3 regions of the Planococcus donghaensis genome follow, and region 3 is predicted to be linked to each of the others. Evidence: riboswitches for the same ligand, from Rfam matches in the RefSeq annotation. Region 3 holds a riboswitch; each other region holds the start of a gene.
The links. A riboswitch is a leader RNA that binds a small molecule or an ion and turns the genes downstream of it on or off. The one in region 3 is predicted to bind thiamine pyrophosphate.
Positions count from the first base shown of each region.

Region 1: linked by a shared signal. The riboswitch ahead of thiT (energy-coupled thiamine transporter ThiT) and the one ahead of BCM40_RS08890 (YkoF family thiamine/hydroxymethylpyrimidine-binding protein) in region 3 are both predicted to bind thiamine pyrophosphate.
Region 2: linked by a shared signal. The riboswitch ahead of tenA (thiaminase II) and the one ahead of BCM40_RS08890 (YkoF family thiamine/hydroxymethylpyrimidine-binding protein) in region 3 are both predicted to bind thiamine pyrophosphate.

Region 1 is NZ_CP016543.2:907,181-911,662, reverse strand. Features, by position in the region: gene BCM40_RS04445 (tryptophan-rich sensory protein) at 1-172, shown strand, start outside; gene map (type I methionyl aminopeptidase) at 240-992, opposite strand; gene thiT (energy-coupled thiamine transporter ThiT) at 1,120-1,698, opposite strand; TPP riboswitch at 1,795-1,892, opposite strand; gene BCM40_RS04430 (M20 family metallopeptidase) at 2,038-3,111, shown strand; gene BCM40_RS16450 (hypothetical protein) at 3,177-3,323, shown strand; gene BCM40_RS04425 (SGNH/GDSL hydrolase family protein) at 3,384-4,292, opposite strand; gene BCM40_RS04420 (aminopeptidase) at 4,305-4,482, opposite strand, start outside.
Region 2 is NZ_CP016543.2:2,968,302-2,972,783, forward strand. Features, by position in the region: gene thiW (energy coupling factor transporter S component ThiW) at 1-489, opposite strand, end outside; gene thiE (thiamine phosphate synthase) at 486-1,139, opposite strand; gene thiD (bifunctional hydroxymethylpyrimidine kinase/phosphomethylpyrimidine kinase) at 1,123-1,968, opposite strand; gene thiM (hydroxyethylthiazole kinase) at 1,965-2,750, opposite strand; gene tenA (thiaminase II) at 2,752-3,435, opposite strand; TPP riboswitch at 3,526-3,629, opposite strand; gene BCM40_RS14640 (SurA N-terminal domain-containing protein) at 3,761-4,318, opposite strand; gene rlmN (dual-specificity RNA methyltransferase RlmN) at 4,480-4,482, opposite strand, start outside.
Region 3 is NZ_CP016543.2:1,774,765-1,779,246, forward strand. Features, by position in the region: gene BCM40_RS08885 (MFS transporter) at 1-761, shown strand, start outside; TPP riboswitch at 1,099-1,204, shown strand; gene BCM40_RS08890 (YkoF family thiamine/hydroxymethylpyrimidine-binding protein) at 1,295-1,885, shown strand; gene BCM40_RS08895 (ECF transporter S component) at 1,887-2,468, shown strand; gene BCM40_RS08900 (ABC transporter ATP-binding protein) at 2,461-3,891, shown strand; gene BCM40_RS08905 (energy-coupling factor transporter transmembrane component T family protein) at 3,872-4,482, shown strand, end outside.

The DNA.
Region 1 (4,482 bases), 870 kb from region 3:
CCGTTTTCATCATATGGACATTCCTTATGCCGCTGTTTTTATTTGGGCCTTTATCGGAATTGCGATCAAACACGGAACTGGAGAAATGCTTGTAACTACTGCCTCTCTATTCTTAAGTGGCGTAATACTGACAGGTATTTTGCTTATTAAAAAAAGAAACCCAATAAATTAAAAACCTGTAGACATCTCGATTTCACGAGATTGTCTGCAGGTTTTTAAAATTGAAAAAATAAATACGATTAGTTGTTCAACTTCGTTAGCAAAATCGGCTCACCTTTTGTCACAAGAACCGTATGCTCAATTTGTGCTACTAATGATTGATCTGGTGTGATAAATGTCCAACCATCACCTGATTCAATGATGTGTTCAGACTTTTGTGAGATAAAAGGCTCTACTGCTAGCACCATGCCCTCTTTTAATATCGTTGTTTCCCATGCATCGTAATAATTTAAAATGTGCTGAGGCGCCTCATGAAGCGATTTACCAATGCCATGTCCCGTCAAGTTTTTGATAACAAACAAACCTTGTTCTTTTGCTTCGCGCTCAACTGCTTTACCGATTTGGTTTAGTTTAGCGCCCGCTTTAACTTTTGTCATTGCGCGATCAAAAGCAGAAGCTGCAGCTGCACAAATTTTTTCTTTTTCTGCATGTCCTTCTCCTACTACAAACGATATTCCTGTATCAGAGAAATAGCCCTCGTATGAACCCGAAACATCAATATTCACAATATCTCCATCTTGGATTACACGGTTGCCTGGAATGCCGTGAGCTACTTCTTCATTAACACTAATGCATGTGTACCCTGGGAAGTCGTATTCTGATTTTGGCCCAGATACGCCCCCAAGTTCTTCAAATAATTTGCCACCCAATTCATCAATTTCTTTTGTTGTAACGCCGGCTTTCGTTGCCGCTTTCATCGCTTCACGAATTTCAGCTACCATTTGGCCAGCTTTTTTTAACATTTCAATATCTTTTTCAGTAGTTGCAATCATTAAATACCCTTCTTTCAAGCTTTTCTATTCAAAAATTATACCACAAAATTTATACAGAGGCTCCCGTCCTGTTTGAATCTCTTCTAGCGATTCATAGAAAAAAGACTGTCCGAAGACAGCCTTTACATTATTGAGCTTCAGCATTCACCAATTTTGGAGCAGCTGCGAAAAGCGCTGAACAAACAAAAGCAGCGAGTAAAAATACAGGGATCATATACGTAGCATTGTACACAGCAGAGTAAATTACTACATTGCCTTCAGCAAACATACCGAAGAACAAAATACCGGTGACGACATGCACGAAATAACGCAATACCGATGCAATAAGCACGCCTGAGACAATTGCGATTAGCATTTTTCCAGTTTGCTTCGCTTCCGCATGCTGCAAATATTTTGCGCGCATCACACCCGCGAATCCGACCACAGCATATGCTAATAGATAATCCAATATCACTTGCATAACGACAAAGCCGAATGACAAAGGGGTTACAGAGATAAAGCCAGAAACAATTTGTAACAAGCCGACTAACAAGCCAGTTAAAACGCCCGCACCAACACCTCTTCTAAAAGCGATTAAGACGATTGGAATCATGACTAAACTAACTGAACCGCCTTGTGGCATCCGGAATGATATAAAGTCTAAAACAAATCCAAGAGCTGCAAAAATTGCAATTTCCATCATTAACAAAACTTTTTTATTTCTCATGACTTCCTCCTTATGTGTTGTGCACATCACCAGAAGGGCCGCGAATAAAACCATTATAAAAACGACGCTAGGACAGAGCCAGGCGTCGTTGTAAGGACCGGTTTCTATCCACATCCCTGCGCAAGTGTTAACTTACAGGTTCAAAGGGTAAGAACAGATGTTCACTCTCAGCTAAAGCTCCCCTTGTGGTGTATACAAATATTTAACTTTCACCTGTATTGTACACAAGCCTCCTGTTTATTGCAAGGCTGTTTTATCACACACTCATAGGGTAAAGTAGAGACTAGTAATGATAGTCGAAAGGTGGTGGAGGCAGCCGTATATTGGGCTTGCCAAAAAATGATCGAACTATTAAAGGATTTGATTAAAATTCAAAGCGATTCCAAAGAAGGAGCTAATGAAGCACTTCTTTTTTGCGCAGAATGGTTAAAAGAAAAAGGTGAGGCTGTTACTGTACATGATAATAACGGATATAAGATGCTTACTTCTGCTAAAGGAAAAGGAGCTGAAACCATTGTTTGGAATGGTCATGTTGACGTAGTGCCAGGACATGAAGAACAATTTAATCCGATAGTAGAACAAGATCGCCTTTACGGACGAGGTGCTGCGGATATGAAAGCAGGAGTTGCAGCAATGATGCAAGCTTTTGTAGACCTTGATCGTTCCAAATTGGCACGAAGTGTTCAATTACATATTGTAACCGATGAAGAAACTGGCGGACGCAATACATCCAAATGGCTAGTCGAGCAAGGTTACACCGGCGATTTCGTTATTTGTGGTGAACCTACTGGGTTGAAAGTAGGTTTACAATCGAAAGGCGTTTTACAATTGGATATGACATTCAAAGGAAAGCCCGCTCATGGTAGTCGTCCATGGGAAGGCATCAATGCCATTGAATCTGCCATGAAGTTTCATATGGCAGTTGCTGATTTACCCTTTCAAAAAGAATCGACCGAATACTACGAAAAGCCTTCTGTTAACTTGCCGATTATTAAAGCGGGAGATCGTTATAACGTAGTACCCGATATTTGCGAAATGTCATATGATATCCGCTATATGCCCGGCCAGAAAAAAGAAGAGATTATCCGACAGTTGGTCGACTTAGCTAAAACTTTGGATATCGAAATGGACTGTAAAAAAGAAGAAACTGCTCCTGCTTTAACTACTACAAAAGAAAATCCATATATACAAAACTTACAAAACGTGATTTTAACTACTACTGGGCAAAAACCAATTTTATTTGGTCAACACGGGGCTGCAGATACACAATATTATGCAGCGGTACAAGGCGGAGAAGGTGCTATCGAGTTCGGACCTAGTGGTGATGATTGGCATGGCAATGCTGAATACGTATTGATTTCAAGTGTTCATGCATTCAAGGACATATTAGTTGCCCTTGCTCACTCTAAATAAGGATGTTTGTTTTTTGTAAACTTAGGGAAAAGTAAATTACTATCCTCATGAATGGAGAGATTTAAATGGCATTAGGAAGATTATTAAAATCCGCTATTAAATACGGACCAATTGCATACCCAATTATTCGAAAAGTATTGAACAAAAGAAAACAAGGCAAAAATGAACAAACCACTAGAGAACAATCTTCTACACGAGGGAAAAAACGTTAATAGAAAAAGGGCTGGCATATTTATGCCAGCCCTTTTTCTATTATCCTTCTAAGAGAGTCTTCAACTATAGGGGAGCATTTCTCTCAATGCCAAATAATTGGTTTGACTGCGATCTGATGGTCGTTCTACTGTTTCTTTGGCATCGCGATCTACTGGACTCTCTGAATTTTCTTCGTCCTGTATTTCCATAATTTCTTCAAAAGATAATGGATTCGGTACTGGCAATTCATCGTCTTCTACGTTCCATGCCTCTTCGTATTCATCAAAAAACGCATTTGCCATTGTCTGATAGCCTACTGTATTTGGATGGACATCAGCAGGATTTGGAATTTGGCTTATAGCATTTTCACCAAATGGCTCATCTACGGAGATGAATACAGCTCCTGCTTTTTCAGCTGTTCGTTCCAGAATTTCATTTAACCGATCCAGCTGTTTGCCTGTTCCTTTTTTCTGATTGTCACGAACGTGTGGATACGCAAAATAATAACCCATAACAAAAACCTCTGCGTTCGGCGTTTTCTCAGAAAGCTCAGTTAAGATAGTTTCCATATTTTTTCTTGCCTCATTGAGAGCAAAATCTACTTGACGTTGTTGAAAACTTAATGCCCCTTGTTTCGGATCATTTTGTACAAGGCGTAAAATGTCATTCGCTCCGGCTGATATAGTAATAAGGTCAGCTGATTCGAGTACTTTCTTCGCGTCATCTGTTTGAATACTATCTAGCACATCAGCCGTCGTGAAACCGGGAAACGCCAATTCTTTTGAAAAGTCTACTGGATGATTGCGCGATAGTTCTTGCGCGATCAAATCTGCATATCCAGCATCAATTTGCCTCTCTGGTGTTTGACCTGCCGCTAAAGAATCACCAATCGCGACATAATCCTTAGGAAGTTCGGGCTTTGACTGTGCCTGAGCTGTTCCACTGAAAAGAAGCAGTCCAGCTACTGCTGAAATCCAGTACTTCTTCATTGCTATCACCTCTTAAAATGCCCAGTTTCCATTACGGAAAATAGGCTCTTTTGAACCGTCCGCCATAATACCATCTATATCCATACTGTCACTGCCAATCATAAAGTCTTCATGAACAAGTGACGTATTCAAACCTAGTGCTGCTAACTGATTGCGCTCTAACTCACGTGCACCTTCGTAGCATGTTGGG
Region 2 (4,482 bases), 1.2 Mb from region 3:
CCATTGCCAGACTTCGAGTGTATTGACTTTGCGCAATCGCACGATCAATACCATACCTAATAGGGCCCCCGTCAAACTAGAGATGAAAAAAGGAGGGATAAAAAACAAAGCTCCAAATTCTGTGCCTAATAAAAGTCGGGCGTATGGTACTGCGATGACAGAAGCAATCAGACCTGTCCCTATTACTTCACCGAGTGCAGCGAACCAAACTTTTCCGAACTTGATATACAGAACGCCTGCCAAAAATGCACCAATCATGCCTCCAGGAAAAGCTAACAATGAACCTGTACCGGTTAATACGCGAACAACACCGGTCAAAAAAGCGATTAATACCGCAGGCCCTGGCCCAAAGAGAACTGCCGCAATCACATTAATTGCGTGTTGAATTGGATACGCACGGGCAATACCCGCAGGAAAATATACAAAAGCAGAACCCGCCACACCTATCGCAACAAACATAGCCATTAAGATTAGTTTTTTTGTGTTCATCTTCCAATCCCTACTTTACAAGATAGTTGAAAAGCCTTTACTTGCTCGACAACATCTTTTGCGTTCGCTATAGCTGAAATAACCGCAACCCCTGATACACCTGCTCGCCACACTTGATCAGCGTTTTCTGGAATAATCCCTCCAATTCCTACAATTGGCAATTGCGGATATTCACGTTTGACTGCTTTAATCTCCTCTACTCCTGCAGGCTTTTTTGCATCCGCTTTAGACGTCGTACCAAAAACTGGGCCCATTCCAACATAATCAGCACCCGCTTGAATAGCCAGCCTTGCTTCTTCTACAGAATGAACAGAAACACCTAACAACTTTTCTTCTCCAATCAATTGACGAACTTGAAAAGCTGTTTCGTCATCTTGACCTACATGAACGCCATCAGCATCGATACTACACGCTAATTCCACATCATCATTAACGATAAATGGCACTGAATAGTTTTGGCATACTTGCTGACACCTCAATGCGAAATTTCGTAAAGCATAACCCGTTAAAGCTCCCGATCCTTTTTCACGCAACTGAAAATGTGTGATGCCTCCTTGGAGCGCTTCTTCTAATATTGTGAAAGGGTCTTTTGTCTCCGAATTTCGAGAACCCATTACAAAGTAAATGGCGGGTTTATTGGAAAACTTCAATTTTAGTTACCTCCATCTTTTCACTTCTTCTCAGTTGGTAAGCTCCGTGATTTGTAGGACCGTGCCCATTACCAATATTCAGTGGATCGCTAAGCGCCGCTTGGATAAATTCCTTCGCTGTCAAAATTGCTTTTTTAAGGTCCTGACCTTTAGCAAGCTGTGCCGTTACTGCCGCTGCGAATGTGCAGCCTGTACCATGTGTTTGGTTTGTCGAAATGCGAGCGGCGCGGTACACTGCCGATTCGCCGTTCACATGCAGAAAATAATCTTCTGCATGTTCTGGATCAGTTGCATGTCCGCCTTTAATGACCACCGCTTGTGCTCCTAATGATAAAATCTTCTCGGCTGCTCGGCGTCGACTGAAAACATCTGTAATCGAAATACCAGTTAATGCTTCTGCTTCCGGAATGTTCGGTGTGACAAGAAATGCTAAAGGCAATAAATAGTTTTTTAATGCTTCTACTGCGACAGGCTGCAATAAATTTGCACCCCCTTTAGCAATCATGACTGGATCGACGACTAAATTTCCCCACCCATAGTGTCGGATTGCATTAGCGGTTTCTTGAATAATTTCAGGATTAAATAGCATGCCTGTTTTCAAAGCGCTGATGTCAAAATCATCACCTACTGCTGCTAATTGAGTTTGAATCGCTTGTGTCGACATCGGATAAATTGCGCTAATACCCATTGTGTTTTGAGCTGTGACCGCTGTGATGGCAGAAGTCCCGTAAACACCTAGTTCTTGAAAGGTTTTTAAATCGGCTTGAATGCCAGCTCCTCCTCCTGAATCTGAACCCGCTATTGTCAAAGTTTGTGGTGTTTTCTTCATACTGTCTCCTCCTGTAAAGAAATTCGCGCGCTTACTTCCCTGTCGGTCAAGCTAGCTATACGATTCATAAAAGCTTGCTGAAAATCTCCAGGGAGCTGGGCCTCTCGACGAGCTTGTTCTCCCGCAATTGCGTAAAAACGTAAAACATCACGAACAGTTTCTATCGGTTTTTTAGTAGAAACAGCTAGACCTGCAGCAACTACACTACTCAATAAACAACCTGTACCTGTGATAGACGCCATAAGTGGATCTCCATAAGGAATTTCAATAACAGATTCTCCGTCCGTCACAATATCTATTGGCCCTGTGACCGCTATGACCACTCCTAATTTTTTTGAAGTGACAACAGCAAGCGCTTTAACGTCTAAGAGCCCTTCTCCTGCGTCCACACCTTTTGACTTCCATTGTTCCCCAGCTATTGCCGCAAGCTCTCCTGCGTTGCATCGAAGCACATTAACGTATACTGTACCTAAAATTTCACGAACTGCTTGTAGACGAAAGCCACTTGCCCCTGCTCCAACGGGATCTAACACAACTGGAATGCCCAATTGATTGGCTCGTTTTCCCGCAAGCAACATGCTTTTTAATGACTCTGTATGCAAGGTTCCGATATTTAATGACAGCGCTTGAGATAATGAAGCCAGTTCTGCTGCTTCTTCTGGTGCTTCTCCCATAATCGGCGACGCACCAATTGCTAAAAGGCCATTCGCTTGAAAATTGGATACCACATGATTGGTAATACAATGCACCACTGGATTTTGCTCTTTTATCAGCTGAATCATATTAGACACCTACTTTTTCAATCGCATCTATAGACCACGTTTCTTTTCTCCATGCTTGGTCCCAAAAATTTAATTCGTAATAACTGCTCTTTAGAAAATGGTCTTTTAGTTCTTTGCGGCGAGCTTCTGGCAGTTCTTCAGCCAAACGATTCATCCGTTCGATTTGTTCATTGACAAGTTCCCCAAATTCCTCGGAACCGTAAGTTTCAATCCAACGGTCATAAATCGGATGATCCGGTTTGGCATTTTTCAACCGTTCGCCGATTTCATAATACAGCCAATAACAAGGCAAAATGGCCGCTAGGACGTCTGCTAAATCCCCTGCAGATGCTCGGTACATATGAGATACATATGCATATGCAGTCGGAGAAGGTTGAAATGCTAACCAATCTTTTTCCGTAACATCTAACATTTTCATAAAGGATTGGTGTAAAGATAATTCAGCCGTACTTGTATGTGATGCATGAATCGCAAAACGTTGCGTTGTTTCTAAGTCTTTTGCTTTTGATGCACCAAGTGCTTGAATTTTCGCGAAATGTGATAAGTAATAAGCATCTTGCATGACGTAAAAACGGAATACATCGACCGGCAATGTCCCATCTTCAATTCCTTTAACAAATGGATGATCAAAACTCGCCTGCCATAGGTGGTCACATTCTTTTCTTACTTCTTTACAAAAAGTCATTTCTCCATCTCCCTTTTCCTATTCATTTACACAACATAAAAACGCCGCTCCCCAATAAAGGGAAGCGGCGTATGCAGTCGATAAAAAATAGCAGACAATCCGCCACTTCCCTCCGCTGGTATGATCCAGATCAGGTTCAAAGGGTCCGAGCTTATGCTCGTCTCAGCCGATATCCGGCTCCCCTAGTGGTGTTTTTATTTATGTTTTCGAAATCACTATATCACAGATTTTGTTAATACTATAGTCTTTATAAAATTCTTCTTAAAGATAAAAGGTACAAAACTAAATTTTATCGCTAATACTCTACCATCGATTTTACTAGATGTTAATCAAGTAACACTTCTATTTTTTCTTTATTTTCTTCTACCAATTTTTCTATTAAATCATTGTATTCTTCTCCAAATTTCTCACTCCATTTTGGATCGTTAATGTCCCCTCCACCTAATTTCTCTTCAAGATATGTATTGATATAAGCATTTTGGTGATTGAGTTTTTTAGCATACTGCTTTTGAAATTCTTCGGGTGTCATACCTAATTTTTCCGCTTGAGCGATGGCATATTTACGAACTTGCTTACTGCCTTCATCTTTTGTGTTTTCAGGAGGAAGTTTTTCAAAATCATCCTGATTTTCTTCAGCCATTAAATGCGGGGAAATATCGAGATTCATTTCTTGTACTTGTTGTTTGATCAGTTTTGCCACTATTACCGAATCCAGATAATCTAATGCCGTTTCATCAGCATACAAAAAACGCAAATCACCTATTGTAATCTCATGACCGTCTACAGTAGCCGCTACTTCATTATCACCGTATGTTGAAACATCGCTGCAACCAGCTAAAACGATTGTTCCAAGTAAAAGTACTATGAACAGAATCTTCTTCAATCCCTCACTCCCCTTATTAGCTTAAAGTTAACTAATTCATCCTATAAAGCTGAATACGCTCTTAACGTTCGATAAGTTTCATAAATTAAATAAAAAAGACCACAAACAACTCGAGTTGTTTGTGGTCTGAGGTTCCTAATCATTAGGAATGCGGTTATTTATTA
Region 3 (4,482 bases):
TCGTTCTTGGTGTGCCAATTGGAATTGTTGTTTCAGACTTGTTCGGCTGGCGTGTTATTTTCCTTGGCATCGCCCTACTTTCCATCGGATCTATGGCATTGATTGCACTCTATATTCAGCCAATTGCCGGTGGTACAGCAGTTCCGCTTAAGCAACAACTAAAAGCCGTTGCGAGTGCAAAAATCGGTTCTGCGCATCTCGCGACAATGTTTATGTTAGCCGGACATTACACGGTATACGCTTATTTCACACCGTTTCTTGAAACTATTCTTAACTTAAATTCATTTTGGGTTAGTGTCTGTTACTTGTTATTCGGTATTGCAGCAGTTAGTGGTGGTGCAATCGGTGGCGCGTTGTCCGATTGGATTGGATCGAAAAAAAGTATCATCATCGTCATTTCAACTTTTGCTGTTTCCCTATTTTTACTACCACTCACAACATTCTCGTTAGTCGTGTTCTTGCCTGTAATGGTCATTTGGGCAGCCCTTAGCTGGAGTTTATCTCCACCGCAACAAAGCTACCTAATTGAAATAGACCCAGCAACATCAGATGTTCAGCAAAGTTTTAATAACTCAGCTCTACAAGTTGGTATTGCTCTAGGTTCTGCAATTGGTGGTATCGCATTAGCGCAAACCGGTTCAATTTCAAGCATGCCTTGGGTTGGCGCTGTTATTGTTCTTATTGCACTTGGGTGTGCCATATTCTCATTAACACGACCGGCCATTGTTCGTAACCATATACAAACTACTAGTCAAAACTAATGGTTAAATTACACAAAGCCCAATAAAAAACAGGAGTGAAACCTTTTAGTTTCACTCTTGTTTTTTGCATTTACTTCACTTTTATCATATAAAAACTATATTTACTGGTGTAACAATTCACTAAGCACCGGCGCGTCGACGGGCTAGGCGAAGCGATAAGACAGGCGTTTTTCCTGGCTTATCGCGAAAGCCATGCCAAAAGCGTCCAAAGCGTTCCCAGACCCCACTCAAACTTCCACACCTCACATATTTTTCTAAGCTCCCTCTTTACATCCCTCACCACTTCCTCTACACTAAACCCATCGGGAACAACCCGAACACAAAAACCGCATACCGTTTTCTGCACTAGGGGTGCCCACTTTGGCTGAGATGCAAGCGCAAGCTTCGATCCCTCAAAACTCGATCAGGATAATACCTGCGTGAGGAAGTGCGGCGCATTTCTGAAATAATTCCTTTTTTGATTATTTGTAGATTATGGCTGCATCTTCACGGATGCGGTCTTTTTTGTGCACATTTTTAAGGAGGAATTTTACATGGAACCATTGCAATGCGGTACCAGTCCAATCGTTGGATTTCGCTTTTCGTTACATCCAATGACAGGCGATTTTATCAAAGTAATCAAAGGAGCTTTAAACGAAACGGATACTTCAAACGTATGGATGCATACAGACGATGTCTCTACTGTTATTCGTGGCAAACAAATTCATGTCTTTAATGTTGCCAAAGCTTTAACTCTACATGCAGCGAAAACTGGTGAACACGTCGCGTTGTCTGGCACTTTTTCAATTGGCTGTCCTGGTGATTCTTCAGGTGATGTCTTTTTAAATAAAGACGATGTGTTACTGAATACTGACGACACAAAACAATATGTTTCTTCGCAATTTGCACTATACCCAATGAACAATCCGGATTATATGACCGTGATTTACCGTGAAGTCGATCGGGCAAAGCAACAAGGCGTTTTTAACGATTCGATGCATTATGCGAGTGGTATCCACGGGGACATTCACGATGTTTTTGATTTTTACGAAGAAGCGTTTACGAATGCTCGCTCTGAGGAACACCGCCATTTAGTCATGACCGTATCGATGAGCATTAACAGCCCATCTCATGGAGGTGCTTAACATGCTAAAATCGTGGAAATTAAAAGAAGTTGTCTTAATGTCGTTATTTGCTGTTGTCTTTGGCATTGTATATTTATTGTTTGTTCATGCTGCAAATATTTGGGCAGCTGTGATAGGCCCCCTTGCTTATGAATGGATGTTTGGTATTTGGTTTATCGTCTCCATTATTTGCATGTACATTATCCGTAAACCTGGCGCAGCATTTCTTTCAGAAACAATGGCAGCTGCCATCGAAGTCTTAATCGGCAACGCTGTAGGACCTCGATTAATTTTAACTGGAGTTGTTCAAGGACTTGGCGCAGAAGCCGCTTTTGCATTAACTGGCTACAAGCATTTTAATATTTTGGTATTAATGCTTGCCGGAATCGGTTCGGCAGTTTTCAGTTTTGTATATGGCTATTTTGTCTCAGGCTATGCTGCGCTTGACCCGTCATTTGTTGCGTTAATGTTTACTATTCGCGTGCTTAGCGGTACTATCATCGCAGGAATTGGTGGTAAGTATATTGGAGATGCCTTACTTGCGACAGGTTCGCTGCGAGGCTATGCCATTGCACGTACGAAAAAAGGTGATGTGAATGCTTAAAGAGATCCTCTCTTTAAACAATTTGTCATTTCGATTTCCAGAAGATCAAACGGCAACGTTACAAGATATTTCTTTCGCCGTCTCAAAAGGCGAGAAACTTGTTATTTCTGGTCCAAGTGGCTGTGGCAAAAGCACTCTCTTGTATTTGTTAAACCGTTTGTATCCTGATAATTGCGATGGCTCTGTTGACGGGGAAATTTTGTTATTCGGAAAACCAGCAACAGACTATGCGCCTGGTGAAATCAACCATCGCGTTGCCACCGTTTTTCAAGATCCAGACTCTCAATTTTGTATGCCTACTGTTGAAGACGAGCTGGCTTTCACATTAGAAAATTTGCAGGTTCCTTTTAACAACATGGAAACGCGAATCACAGCCGTATTAGAATTAACGGGTCTAACCCATTTGAGACACACGGTAATTCAATCTTTATCTGGAGGAACTAAACAACGTGTTGCAACAGCCTGTGCACTTATTATGGAGCCAGAAGTGTTACTGCTCGATGAACCATTGTCCCATCTAGATCCCTACACGGCAAAGCAATTTGTTGAATGGCTCACAGATCTGCAACTTAAAACGCAATTGACAATCGTCGCAGTAGAACATCGCTTAGACAGTTGGGGAACATTCTTCGAACGCGAAATCCAATTAGATGAGAACGGGTGTCTCGTAAACGATCAATGTTTTTCACCAAAACAACCGATTTTATTTCCGGAACGGGCATCTGTACTTCAACCGCAGACGGCTTTACAAGTTGAGAATTTGTCAGTCACGATTAAGAACAAACAATTACTCACACCACTATCGTTTTCAGTGTGTCGAGGCGAAATCGTGGTGGTCGCTGGACCAAATGGTAGCGGTAAATCGACATTGGTTAAATCCTTATGTGATATTTACAAGCCGACAACCGGCACAATTCAATCAGATGGCACCGGTTATGTGCCTCAATCACCGGAATACTTGTTTTTAACACAAACAGTCCAAAAAGAAGTTGCTTATTCTGGTAGTTCAAACCCTACTGAAATTACTTCATTAATGACTCGTTTACGTCTCGATGAAATTTGTGAAGATCACCCTTTCGCGATTAGTCACGGACAAAAAAGACGCGTTGCGATTGCAGCAATGCTTGCTGATAAAAGGCCAGTTCTATTAATGGATGAACCCACTTCAGGTCAAGACAAAGCTGCACTAGTAGAACTTTTTGAGTTAATCGATCAGCGCTCTAAAGAAGGAACTACATTTTTAATCGTGACACACGATATGGAATTTGCGGCAAGCATAGCAGATTCTGTGTTGCTCATTAAAGACGGTGAACTGACTGGGAAATTTGATGCTAAAGATGTCTGGCATAATGAAGAATTGCTAGAGTCTCATCATTTGTTAACACCGAAAGGAGTAGATCGTTTTGCAGAATCTTTTGCATAACATGAATCCTTCAGTGAAGTTTATCGCAGTCACACTATCCATGCTTACAATTGCTTTCTTTTTCAATCCGTGGACGCCTCTACTGTTTTTTGGCAGTATTCTATTATTGCAATTAACCATGAGCCATATTAATTGGAAGTTATGGTTGTTGTTCATGCTACCTTTTTCGATTGGTGCTTTCGGTTATTTATGGACGACTGTCGTTTTTGGCGCAGATACTGGAGGCACAATCATTTGGTCGTTTGCAGGAATCAATGTAACCGACGAACAATGGGCGCACGCTTTGTCGCTATCTTTTCGTGTCATGGCGTTTTCTAGTCTTTCCCTCATGTTCGCTTTTACAACAGATCCTGTAAAATTTATTTTAAGTTTAATGCAACAATTAAAACTATCACCAAAACTGGCATATGGCGTTATGGTTGGTTATCAGTTTTTACCTGTGATGAAAGATGAGTTTACTCAAATTCAACAAGCGCAACGGTTACGCGGTGCTGTAGTAGAAAAGCATAGCTGGCAACGAATATTATCTATGCGCCGTGTGCTAATCCCAATGCTCGCAGGCGCTGTTCGAAAAGCGGAACGCTCTGCCTT